4 regions of the Thermoanaerobacterium sp. R66 genome follow, and region 4 is predicted to be linked to each of the others. Evidence: riboswitches for the same ligand, from Rfam matches in the RefSeq annotation. Region 4 holds a riboswitch; each other region holds the start of a gene.
The links. A riboswitch is a leader RNA that binds a small molecule or an ion and turns the genes downstream of it on or off. The one in region 4 is predicted to bind cyclic di-AMP.
Positions count from the first base shown of each region.

Region 1: another riboswitch for cyclic di-AMP. It lies ahead of JJQ93_RS04810 (cell wall hydrolase); the one in region 4 lies ahead of JJQ93_RS11550 (NAD/NADP-dependent octopine/nopaline dehydrogenase family protein).
Region 2: another riboswitch for cyclic di-AMP. It lies ahead of JJQ93_RS00560 (C40 family peptidase); the one in region 4 lies ahead of JJQ93_RS11550 (NAD/NADP-dependent octopine/nopaline dehydrogenase family protein).
Region 3: another riboswitch for cyclic di-AMP. It lies ahead of JJQ93_RS02250 (C40 family peptidase); the one in region 4 lies ahead of JJQ93_RS11550 (NAD/NADP-dependent octopine/nopaline dehydrogenase family protein).

Region 1 is NZ_JAEUWW010000001.1:965,202-968,339, reverse strand. Features, by position in the region: gene JJQ93_RS04820 (sensor histidine kinase) at 1-1,158, shown strand, start outside; gene JJQ93_RS04815 (hypothetical protein) at 1,250-1,393, shown strand; cyclic di-AMP (ydaO/yuaA leader) riboswitch at 1,451-1,579, shown strand; gene JJQ93_RS04810 (cell wall hydrolase) at 1,579-2,403, shown strand; gene JJQ93_RS04805 (TMEM165/GDT1 family protein) at 2,468-3,031, opposite strand.
Region 2 is NZ_JAEUWW010000001.1:128,751-131,888, forward strand. Features, by position in the region: gene JJQ93_RS00550 (ATP-dependent DNA ligase) at 1-558, opposite strand, end outside; gene ku (non-homologous end joining protein Ku) at 561-1,370, opposite strand; cyclic di-AMP (ydaO/yuaA leader) riboswitch at 1,528-1,645, shown strand; gene JJQ93_RS00560 (C40 family peptidase) at 1,642-2,331, shown strand; gene JJQ93_RS00565 (sigma-70 family RNA polymerase sigma factor) at 2,597-3,138, shown strand, end outside.
Region 3 is NZ_JAEUWW010000001.1:492,986-496,123, reverse strand. Features, by position in the region: gene typA (translational GTPase TypA) at 1-694, opposite strand, end outside; gene JJQ93_RS02250 (C40 family peptidase) at 842-1,537, opposite strand; cyclic di-AMP (ydaO/yuaA leader) riboswitch at 1,541-1,671, opposite strand; gene JJQ93_RS02245 (AEC family transporter) at 1,860-2,780, shown strand; tRNA gene JJQ93_RS02240 (tRNA-Leu) at 2,830-2,914, opposite strand; gene JJQ93_RS02235 (nicotinate phosphoribosyltransferase) at 3,033-3,138, opposite strand, start outside.
Region 4 is NZ_JAEUWW010000001.1:2,308,125-2,311,262, reverse strand. Features, by position in the region: gene JJQ93_RS11555 (cobalamin B12-binding domain-containing protein) at 1-549, opposite strand, end outside; gene JJQ93_RS11550 (NAD/NADP-dependent octopine/nopaline dehydrogenase family protein) at 546-1,646, opposite strand; cyclic di-AMP (ydaO/yuaA leader) riboswitch at 1,755-1,878, opposite strand; gene JJQ93_RS11545 (RNA-guided endonuclease InsQ/TnpB family protein) at 2,142-3,138, opposite strand, start outside.

The DNA of each region.
Region 1 (3,138 bases), 1.3 Mb from region 4:
AAAGATTTGCTTTTCGGATCGTCAATAGGTGAAAATATGTATTTAAAGATTGTGGATTCGCATGGAAAAATTGTGTACGTGTCTTCACCGCATTTGATTGGTATACCATATGATAAAAATATAAATGCACCTACAAAAATAGAAAAAGATGAGACGCATATAGCATATATAAACAGAGAGTATACTTACGGGAATAAGTTTTTTTACATTCAGGTTTATGAAGATTTAAAAAATCAGTATTTTTTCTTAAAGCTTTTGTTTGTGATGATGGCTGTTTCCGATGTCATTGGAGTTTTGGTGTCTTTTTTTGCAGGATATTTTATAACAGGTAGAGCATTAAGGCCTGTTGATTATATGGTGAGAGAAGTTCATGCAATCGACGAGAAGAAATTAAATAAAAGATTGAGCGTTAACGGAAATAATGATGAACTGTCTAAGCTCGCTGCTACGTTTAATGACATGCTGGACAGGCTGGAAGACTATTTTAAAAGGCAGAATGCATTTATATCAAATGTTTCCCATGAGCTTAGGACACCTTTGTCTATCTTGAAAGGATATATAGAACTTATAGACAGGTGGGGGAAAGACAACAAAGATGTACTGGAAGAGTCTATAGGCGCTTTAAAAAAAGAAGAGCAAGAAATGGAGATATTGATTGAAAGGCTTTTGATGCTGGCAAGAGGAGATAACAAGACGCTTAATATAAATAAGAAATTATTTAATGTTTATGAATTGATTGCAGAAATAGTCAGGGATGCTAAAGTGATTTTCAATGAAAAAAGCATTGAAATTTTTTGCCATAAAAATTTGGAAGTGAATGCAGATAGGAATCTTATAAAGGAACTATTAAGAATAATTCTTGATAATGCGTTAAAATATACAGACATTGATGGCAATATAAAAATTTATGCAGAAGAAGTAGATAAAAATGTAGCCGTAATAATTAAAGACGATGGCATTGGAATACCTGAAGAAGAGATTCCTTATGTATTTGACAGATTTTATAGGGTTGACAAGGCAAGAAGTAAAGAAACTGGTGGAATGGGTTTAGGACTATCTATTGCAAAGCTTATTGTTGAGCTGCACGGTGGGAGTATTGAAGTGAAAAGCAAATTAAATGAAGGATCTGAATTTAAAATAACAATCCCGAAAATTTGATATATGGGATTGTTATTTTATTTTTAGTGACATACTACACAATATATGGTATAATATATTTATAAATTCACTATATATTGGAGGGTATAAAATGCAAAAAGAAGCGACGAAAAATCAGCAGATGGAAGTAAAAAATTCTTCTAAAGAATATACATGCCCTGATTGTGGTGCACAGTTAGTTCCTGAAAGCGGATGTATTTACTGCCCATTTTGTGGTTACAGTGAATGCCACTAATTGCCTATATTCCCATCAGTTTAATATGGACATATACAATCATTCCCCTTATAATTAAAGTAAAATATGCCGAATCCCCGAAAAGGGGTACGGGGGATCTTTTTTTGGGGTGAATCCACTCATGTGGTAGGGCGTCCCTTTGCCCGAACCCGTCAACTAACCTCGGAGGCAAAAGGGGGATTTTTATGTTAAAAAAATGTATTAAGGTAAAGCCTCTCATTGCATCATTAGCAGCGGCTCTTTTATTTTCTCAGACGGCATTTGCGGCAACGTATACTGTAAAACCTGGTGATAGCCTATACAAGATAGGCTTAAATTATGGCACAACATACAATCAAATAATGAAGCTTAACAATCTCAGTGATACAGTAATATATCCGGGGCAAGTATTAGTTGTACCTGGCAGTGACAACACATATACAGTCCAGAAAGGCGATAGTTTATACTTAATTGCCATGAAGTATGGTACTACTGTAGATGCTTTAAAAAATGTAAATGGTTTAACAGGCGATATGATTTATCCAGGGCAAGTTTTTGTCATACCAACATCGACGTCTGGTACACCATCAACTTCTTCAAGTATAAGAAGCGATGTAACTGCAAACAGAGGTTCTATCCAAAGAGGTGTTATTTCATACACAAATGCTGATTTGGATCTTCTATCAAGGCTTATAAATGCGGAAGCTGGTGGTGAACCATATCAAGCTAAAGTTGCTGTCGGTGCCGTGATAGTGAATAGGGTAAAAAGTGGTATATTCCCTAACACAATACAAGGCGTAATATACCAAGTCGATAGCAACGGTTACTATCAATTTACACCTGTTGAAAATGGCTGGATAAATTTACCTGCCACACCAGACTCAATAAGTGCTGCAAGGGATGCCTTAAACGGTGTAGATCCTACAAACGGTGCACTTTATTACTTTGACACCAGCAATACCAATCAGTGGCTTTGGTCGTTGCCAGTTGCACTAAAAGTAGGCAATATGGTATTTTCTTATGCGAGATAAAAATGATTGTTAATGAGAGGCTAAGAGGAGCAAAATGGATACCGAAAGGTATCCATTTTGCTTTCTATAGAGTTTTTGCTTCGTACAAAGTGATAAAGCCAAATATTATAAAAATGATGGCTGATATGTAATGCAAAAGTTTTGTTGGCAATTTCTTACCTAAATAAACTCCCAATACGATTCCAATGACATCAGCTATGAAAATTCCTGCAGTAGCACCTAATAAAACAAATACAGGATTTTTGTATGTGGCAGTAAGCGCTAGTGTCGAAAGCTGTGTCTTATCTCCAAATTCCGAAATAAAATATGTACTTATTATGGTGAAAACTGGACCGTATTTGGATTTTCTGATTTTTTCATGTCCTTCATGGCCATTTTTTAATGTGATCAATCCAAAAATTAAAAAAGATATGGCAGCCAATAGCTTCACGTATTTTATCGGTATGTACTCTGTAATAAATGAGCCAAACAAAACTGCAATACCCATATTTAAAAGGGCAGCGATTAATATGCTAATTAAGACAGTTCTGGCTTTTATAAATGTGGCAAATGCCATAGCCATAAACTGTGACTTGTCGCCCATTTCAGATGCAAAGACGAGAATAAAAGACGATATTAAAGCATTCATCAAATCTGCCTCCTTGTAATTAGTATGCCAAAAAAATAAAACCTATTACATAATATGTGCAACATATTACGTAAAGGTCTCATTCTTTAAGGCAAAGCCAGGTTAAA
Region 2 (3,138 bases), 2.2 Mb from region 4:
TCCTAAGTAATATTTTGAGTCTGCCTTTTTAGCCATTACTCCTTCCAATTGTTTTTTACCAGTTTCCGCAAATAAAGTTTTGCCGTGTTCAAAAATATAATCAGATATCCTTATTAGATTGCTTTCACTGACGATTTTACTTAAGATTTCTTTGCGCTTAATAAGTGGGTAGTTTAATAGTTCTTTTCCATCAACATATATTACATCCCATGTTATAAATATTGCGGGATTGGATTTACTTAAAAGTTCAATTTTTAGTTTGTTTTGCTGGTGTTTTCGCATCATTATGTTTCTGTAGCTTGGTTTATTGTCTTTTATAACGATTAGTTCGCCGTCAAGTATGGCTTCATTTGATTTTAGACATTTATTTACATCTATAAGTTCTGGGAATTGGTGGCTTATATCTACAAGCCTTCGGTCTTGAAGTTTTGTATAAGATGAAAGAAATGCTATTGTCCTTGAACCATCCCATTTGATTTCATATACCCAATTTGGATCGTCAAATACATTTCCTGATACAGCCAGCATAGGAGGGATTTTTTCATCCATCAGGGACATCTTTATGCACCTTTTTTCTTTTTTGATTTTTTTGCCGTGTTTTCTTCTTTTACTGATTCGATGCTGGCTTTTAATGCGCTTACAAGGTCCAGGACATTTTCTTCCTTTGGCGATTCAGGTATTTCAATTTTTCTATCTTGAATTTTCGACTCGATTATTTCGATCAGGGCTTTTCTGTAGTTGTCATCGTACTTTTCGGGAGAAAAATCAGATGTCAGAGTATCTACAAGCTTTATAGCCATTTTCACCTCATTTTCGTGAAGATCTACATTACGGATAGGTGGAAGTTCGTTTGTGCTTCTTATTTCATCAGGGAAGTGCATTGTTTCCATTACCATATAGTTGTCATTGAAAACTCTTATGCAGGCTAAATCTTGTCTTGATCGTATGACGACTCTTGCAACTGCTACACGGTTTAATTTCTTCATAGAATCTCTTAAAAGTACGTATGGTTTTGCACCTATTTCATCTGGTGCGATGTAGTATGTCTTATCGAAATATATGGGATCTATTTGACTTAAATCTGTAAAATCGATAATATCTATCGTTTTAACTGTTGACTTTGGAATTCTCTCTAAGTCTTCTTCATCTATGATGACAAATTTTCCTGGTTCATATTCGTAACCTTTTACGATTTCTTCATCAGAAACTTCTTTATTGCACACAGGGCAGATCTTCTCGTATTTTATGGGTGATTTGCAGTCTTTGTGAAGCTGTCTAAAATGTATAGAGTTGTCTTCTGTGGCTGCATACAGTTTTATGGGGATGCTGACAAGGCCGAAACTAATGGCACCTTTCCACATTGAACGCATTTTTTCACCTTCTTTCAATATTCATTAATTAGTATAACCATGAGAAACTCACAATCTTCAGGTAATTTATGGAATGTGGTTGACTTTGATACAATTTGCCTATATAATATTAATTAATTATTAAAAATATAAATTTTTTATTAAATTTATTAAAATAAAATAAAATATGCCTAATCGAAAGAGCGGGGGATATCTTTGGGGTGAATCCGCGTATGCGGTAGGGTTGCTCTTTACCGAACCCGTCAACTAACCTCGTAGGCATAAAGAGAGGATGAATGAGTTGAATTACAAAAAAATAGTGGCAACAGCAGTAGTGTCAATAACACTTATGCAAGCGCCAAGTGCATTTGCAATGGAGCTTTTGAAATATGGTTCAAGAGGACAAGCGGTGGTTAGCTTGCAGCAAACGTTAAACAGGCTTGGCTATAGCACAGGTGGTATTGACGGAATATTTGGTAGTATGACAAAGAACGCAGTGATCGCACTGCAGAGAAGGTACGGACTATCTCCGGATGGAATTGTAGGACCAGCTACAGAGGCTGTATTAAATAGGACGACTGTAACTGGCGTTTCATCAAGGGGTGGCTATGAGCGCCCATCAAATTTTGACGTAGTAAGCATTGCAGAAAGATATCTTGGAGTGCCCTATGTTTTTGGTGGTACTACACCTGCAGGTTTTGATTGCTCTGGATTTGTTCAATACGTGTTTAGGCAGGCTGGAAAAAGCATTGGTAGAACTACGTATGACCAGTATGCAGGTGGTAGAGCTGTAAGCTTATCTGATCTTCAGCCAGGCGATATATTGTTTTTCTCTACATCAGGCGGTGGCCCTACGCATGAAGGCATATACATAGGTGATAACCGCTTAATACACATGAGCGATTCACTTGGTAAGGCTGCTATTGCGGATTTTAGCGGTTGGTTTAGGACGTATTATATTGGTGCAAGAAGGTATTATTAAGGTTAAAAGAGAGCATCTATATAGAGGCGTATATGTTTTTTGATTTAACATATGCGCCTCTTTTATTTTTAGAAATTCAATAAAGTCTTAAATGGAAATCTTTGTTTTGCTGACAAGTAATATCACAAATAACTGATTATTATAAATTTTCTGCGATGACTTTTTATAACTCGCAATTACCAAAACATTTGTTCGTTTAATATAATTAAAGCACAGTGCTGCACTGAAAGGGACCGGTCCTCACTTTATGTGAGGTGTGTAGTAGATGATAAGTTATAATGAACTGTGCTTTAAGGCTAAAAGTGGTGATAAAGATTCTGTCTATGAGATTTTAAAAAAGTTTCATCCTCTTTTGATAAAATTAGCAAAAAAGTTTCCATACGACAGTTTTGATGATATGCTTCAGGACGGAAGAGAAGTGCTTATTGCTGCTATCTATCAGTTTGATGAGAAAAAAGGCAAAGAATTCATAGCATATGGAAGTATGCAGCTTAAATTTTACTTTTTAAATGCCTACAGAAAGAAAAAATCTTTTCTCTCTTTGAATGCAAAGGCAGATGATGATGAAGATGAAATCATCGATTTGATGGTAGCCGATGAACTTACTCCGGAAGAAAAATTTTTTAATGATATCATGAGAAATGATTTAAAGGAAGCTTTGAATGGCCTTACCGCAAAGCAGAAAAACATAATATTGCTTTACTTTTTTGAAAGAAAAACACTCGTTGAAATATCAAAAGAATTGGGAGTAGGTTACCAGAGTGTTGTTAAACTTAAAGACAGGGCTTTGGATAGATTAAGATTTTT
Region 3 (3,138 bases), 1.8 Mb from region 4:
CTCTAACCACTTTTCCAATGGCGATTCTTCCAATGTAATCATCATAGTCAAGTGTGGTAACAATAAGCTGCAGTGGATCATCTATATTACCTTCTGGCGCCGGAATCTCTTTTAAGATAGTATCAAAAAGAGGACGCAAATCTACTGATTCATCCTTTAAACTTAACTTAGCAATGCCTTCTCTGGCAGAAGCATATACTACAGGAAAATCAATCTGATCATCATCAGCACCCAATTCAATAAAAAGATCAAGGACTTCATCGATGACTTCCTCTGGCCTTGCATCAGGTCTATCGATTTTGTTCACAACTACTATAGGTTTTAAATTAAGCTCTAAAGCCTTGCTTAATACAAATCTGGTCTGAGGCATTGGTCCTTCGAAAGCATCTACAAGCAATAATACACCATCAACCATTTTTAGTACCCGTTCTACCTCGCCGCCAAAATCAGCATGTCCAGGCGTATCGACTATGTTTATCTTTACACCATTGTACCTTATGGCAGTATTCTTCGAAAGAATAGTTATTCCTCTTTCTCTTTCCAATTCATTTGAATCCATTACTCTTTCTTCGACTTTCTCATTCTGTCTAAAAATGCCACTTTGCTTAAGCATTCCATCTACTAAAGTTGTTTTCCCATGATCAACATGCGCTATTATAGCTACATTCCTTATATCGTCCCTTACAAACCCCATTTAGGTTAACTCCTTCCATACAAATGCAAATTTTATACAATATATAATGATATATTAATATGCTTAAATAGTCAACAAACTATAAATATCACCTAAAAATGCATCAAAAAAAGACACATGAAAGTGCCTTTTTGTCTTTATGCATATTTACTGTATAACTCTTCTGGCTGTAGCATAATGAGCGCTGTAGTAGTCTTCATACAAAGAGCTTATCATGACTTTTCCAGCACCAGATGAAGCGTGCATAAACTGTCCATTTCCTATGTATATCCCAGCATGGTTTATTATGCTGCTCCCTAATGTCTTAAAAAACACCAAATCTCCAGGCTGCAAATTAGCTTTGTCAACGTACGTACCTACTGTAGCTTGATCATCAGCTACCCTCGGCAAAGTAATTCCGACGCTTTTAAAGACGTATTGAGTAAAACCGGAACAATCAAAACCCGATGGAGATTCACCACCGTAAACATACCTCGTTCCTAAAAACTCTTTTCCAAAGTCAATAAGCCTCGAGGCAATGCTTCTATCAACATCACCCCTTGACACCGTACTTGAAGACCTTAATGAAAGGTACTTGCCGTATATCCAGCCTACAGTTCCATCTGAAAGCTTTATGTTGTACCAGCCATTATCCTGTCCAATCACTGTAACCACATCGCTATAGTTTAACTGTGTAATAACCTTTGACGACAAGCTTCCGCCATTTCTGACATTTACACCGTTTCCAATGACAACGCCACTTCCCAGATCTGCTGCATAAATATGTGTAAGCATCGAAGAACCCACCATCGTCATACCGAAAACGGATACACCAAAAATAAATTTACCTAATTTGCTATTCATAGCTAATCTCCTTCCTTTTGCCTCCGGAGTTAGTTGACGGGTGCGGGATAGAAGGTACCCCTACTGCATATGGCAGATTAACCCCAAACATGAAAAATCCTCCGTACCTAAATAGGATTCGGCAAGATTGCTAATATGTACAAGTTTCTTTTATTTTATCAAAAACGATTAATAAAGTCAATGTTTTCATAATAATTTTTTAAGATTTTTTTAATAAACTCTTAATATATTTTATAAAAAATTTATAAATTTGTTACAATCTCTATAAACAAGCGGCTTATTGTAGTATAATTTTACTTGATGTACGAAAAGGAGGATATAAATGAGCCAAATAGTCATACTTCAAAAAATCGCAATAAGCATCATCATAATATTTTTTGGTTACGCAGTAAAGAAAATGAAATTTTTACCTGCGGAAACAGGAAAAGTCCTGAATAGTTTTATAATCTACATAACATTGCCTGCCAGCATCGCAAAAGTTTTCTTGACTACAAAAGTAAATACAAACTTATTCGTTTTGACATTATCAGGCTTTGCTTTTGGTTTCATCACTTTTATTATAGGCTTTTTAGCCTTTAGAAACGCAAATTTAAAAAGAGAAACAAAAGGTACTTTGATCATATCTCTCTGCGGATACAACATAGGTCTTTTTGCTTTCCCGTTTGTCCAACAAATCTATGGCAACAATGGTCTTTTGCACATCGCAATGTTTGACATGGGAAATTCATTTAATGTCTTTGGAATCGCATATATCGCTGCATACGCATTTTCTCAGAGTGATAAATTAGATCTGAAAAAAGTATTTAAAAAGATCTTGTACTTTGTACCTTTTGACACTTATATAATAGCCTTCCTTTTGAATGTCATGGGTGTTAAATTCCCAAGTTTAATCGTCAACCTGGCAGAGCAAATTTCGATGCCGAATACAACATTAGCTTTGTTTGTAATAGGGTATTTTCTTGATTTTAATTTAGAAAAGGATGAAATTTTATCACTAGTTAAAGGACTTGCCATAAAATATGCGCCAGGCATAGCACTGTTTTTTGTCTTGCCTATGTTTTTCAATACTGCATCGATGACAATTAAAGCTATAATGTTAGGGACCATCATGCCGACAGCGCTTGTAGCAGTCATATATTCTGATGAGAGAAATCTAAACACCAAACTGGCATCGATCTTTATAACGACAACGACGATTGTTGCGATTGTATTCATGTCAATTATAATGGTAAAATGGCATTAAAAAAAGCCTTTTGAAAGGCTTTTTTTATGTAAAATATTTATTTTCATTTTGGTGCGGAGGGCGGGACTTGAACCCGCACGGAAAACTCCATACGCCCCTCAAACGTACGCGTCTGCCTATTCCGCCACCCCCGCGTCACAATATCGTCAGCACATTAGTCATTATATAATGTTTTTTTGTTTGTGTCAATACCTTTTTGCATAAATTGCGATTCAGTAAGTATTATATAGACAAATATGAATTCATGCCTGTCTATATTATCCTTTTTAATTTTGCATTCTCTATCCTTCCAGGAATTCGGCCTCTTTTTGCAATAGGTTCTCCTTCTACTTCTTTAATATCCATCGTCATGTCTATA
Region 4 (3,138 bases):
TATAGATATCACATCGAGAATTTTTTCTTCCGCAATCCTCCTTACACCTTCAAGTGTATCTGTATACGAAGGCAACCCAAAGTGATGCCTTATTATAGGATATGGATAGCTTTTCTCAATCCTTTCAACCACATCTTTACCATATTCTATTTCGCTATGTGAAGCTTTCTCTCCTCTTAGGTATGAAATTGTGTACTCATCACCAAAAGTTCCATCAAAAATTTCCTCAAATATTCCTGACTCTTTTGCAACTAAGCAATTGGGCTCTGTGCCTCCAAATATCCATCTAATATTGCTTAAACCATATTTTCGTATTTTATCTTTAAGCTCATTCAATATGATTTTCAGCGTTTCTGGAGTCAGTCTATAACTTACACCTACTATATCAGGTTTCTTTAAACGCACTGTATCTACCAACTTATCAATAGATGTAGCAGGACCTAAAAAATCCACTTTATACCCTTCCTGCTCTGCCATATTTAAAAATCTATATACTCCCGCAACATGGACGTCATTTTCTATAGAAGCTGCAATAATATATTTTTTCATGCGACAGTGATCTCCTCCTTTAACCCCTCTATCATTTCCTTTATTTCTTCTACGCTTTTTCCTTCCAATCCTAGTTTTCCTACTGTGCGCCCGATTTTCCAGTAGTTCACCTCATGCATACACGATGCTAAATGAATTATGGAATCTATAGTATGAGTAGGAATGCCTAATTGTTTGCCAATCGATGAAATAGGCACCAAACTCATTGGCACATCTTCAAAAATGTACCTACAATTAAGATTTTTTGGCGCAAGCAAGCCTCTATAAGCATCTGTCTTTTGAATCGCATCATACAGATTGTCTGCAATAACGCCGTATGCATCTTTAAGCCAATCAAGCGCTGTAACAGCATTGACACCTAAAGCGTGGGCAACTGCTATTCTCTCCCTGTCCATTCTCTCCAATATTTTAGCCACCGACGGCGATATACCTTCAAGATAATATTGAAAATCACCTTCTGTAGTCTCTATTCTTGCAGAGTTCAAAAGTGTAGGCGCTGGATGAAAGATAGAACCTATATTATTTAAACTAGTCTCTAAAACATTTTCAGCAGGTACTATCTGCGAATAAGCCAATCTCAATAAATCAACAACATAATCAGCCTTCCAAGCCGGTATAGATGCCAGTGAAACCACATCTTTTATCCTGAAAATTTTTGAAATGCCATTATTCGATCTGCAAGCATATATAAACGTATCAGTCTCTGCTACTACCACATTTATATCGTCTCTAATTTTAACAATGTTATAAAACTCTATAGCGCCAAAAGTTCTTCCCGGATTCAAAACTATTATCTGATCATTTCTCAAGTGTGGTAACATTTCATAAGCTATGTCACTGTGGCCAGACGCAGGAACTGTCACCATGATTATGTCTGCATCTTTTATAGCGTCTTCCATATCGTCAGTGACCATATTAAGCTTTGCAAATCCATCTACAACTCCTTCAAGATGAATGCCACCATTATTTAAGATAGAAGCTAATTTTTCACGAGATCTGTTGTACAAATTGACTGTAAAACCCATCAGCGAAAGATGTGCCGCCATCGCCTGCCCACCATTGCCGGCACCAATGACAGAAAAAATAGGTAATCTCATTTAAAAACCTCCTTCTATTTTAGGGTATTAAAAAAGCCATAGAGAAAATCTATAGCTGAAACCCGGTAACTAATAGAAGGTAGTTGTACCGAATATATTCATGCTACTTCCTCCTCTTTCAACGCTTACGAGGTTAGCTGACGGGTTAGGGTCGAAAGATAACCCCTCCATACAAATGGATTCACCCCAAAATTGGTTTCCCCGTTTCATACGAATTCAGCGTTATAGCATATTATTAAATTAATTAAATTATACCATAGCAAAATTCCATTTGCAAATATATTAAAAAAATGTAAATTTTGTAACAAAACTGTGTCTAAATTTATAAACACTCTGGTTGCAGTGGGCGGTTATTTTTCTGGTGAACCTACTCCATCCTATAGAGGGTGGAGCTTCCTACTTCATAGACCGTTGCCTACTGCTATTCACAGTAGGTCTTACACAATCTCCATAGGCGTAACTTCGGGAGGAACCTTCCCTACAAAATTATTACTCTTATACTGCTATGACTAATTGTTTTAATCCTTCATACAGCACATTTATCGCTGCATTTACATCTCTGTCTATCTCTAATCCGCACTCGCATTTGTGTATTCTTACTGATAAGTCTTTTTCTACTATTTTCCCGCATCTTGAACATCTTTGTGATGTATATGCTGGATCTACTTTTACGAAGATTTTTCCCTCTTTTTCTGCTTTATACTGGAGATATTTGTCTAACATTCCCCATCCTGCATTTGCTATCGATTTTGCAAGTTTATGATTTTTCATCATATTTTTTACTTGCAAATCTTCAACGCATATGATGTCATTATGTTTTACTATGTTATAGCTTATCTTATGTAGATAGTCCCTTCTTTGATTCGCTATTTTTTCATGAAGTTTCGCTAATCTTTTCTTTTGCTTTTCTCTGTTTTTGCTTCCTTTCTTTTTTCTTGATAATTGTCTTTGCAGTCTTTTTAGTTTCTTCTCTGATTTTTGTAGCCATTTAGGATTTGAGTATAACTCTCCATCTGATGTTGCAGCTATTGAGTTTATTCCTTTGTCTACTCCTATTGCTTTTTCTCTTATGACTGTTTTTTCTTTTTCTTCTTCTACTTCAACTGACAGATTTATATACCACTTTCCTGCATGGTATTTTATGTTTATTGTTTTGACTTTTGTTGGATCAAAGTTTCTATGTGCTTTGATTTTTATATGCCCTATATTTTTTATGTATACATATCCTTCTTTCCCAAAGTTTCTTTTTGTTTCGCATTGTGGAAGTGTTATTGATGTGTAGTGATATTTATCTTTGAATTTAGGATATTTGGCTCTTTTGTCAAAGAAGTTTTTATATGCTCTATCTAATCTTCTCAACACATCCTGTAATATTTGCGACTGTACTAATTTGTATTCTGGATGTTCTTTTTTATATTTTGGAAGCATGTTCTGCTGTTCTTTATATGTAAGTCCTTTGCCATATTGTTTGTAATGTTTTATTCTTTGATCC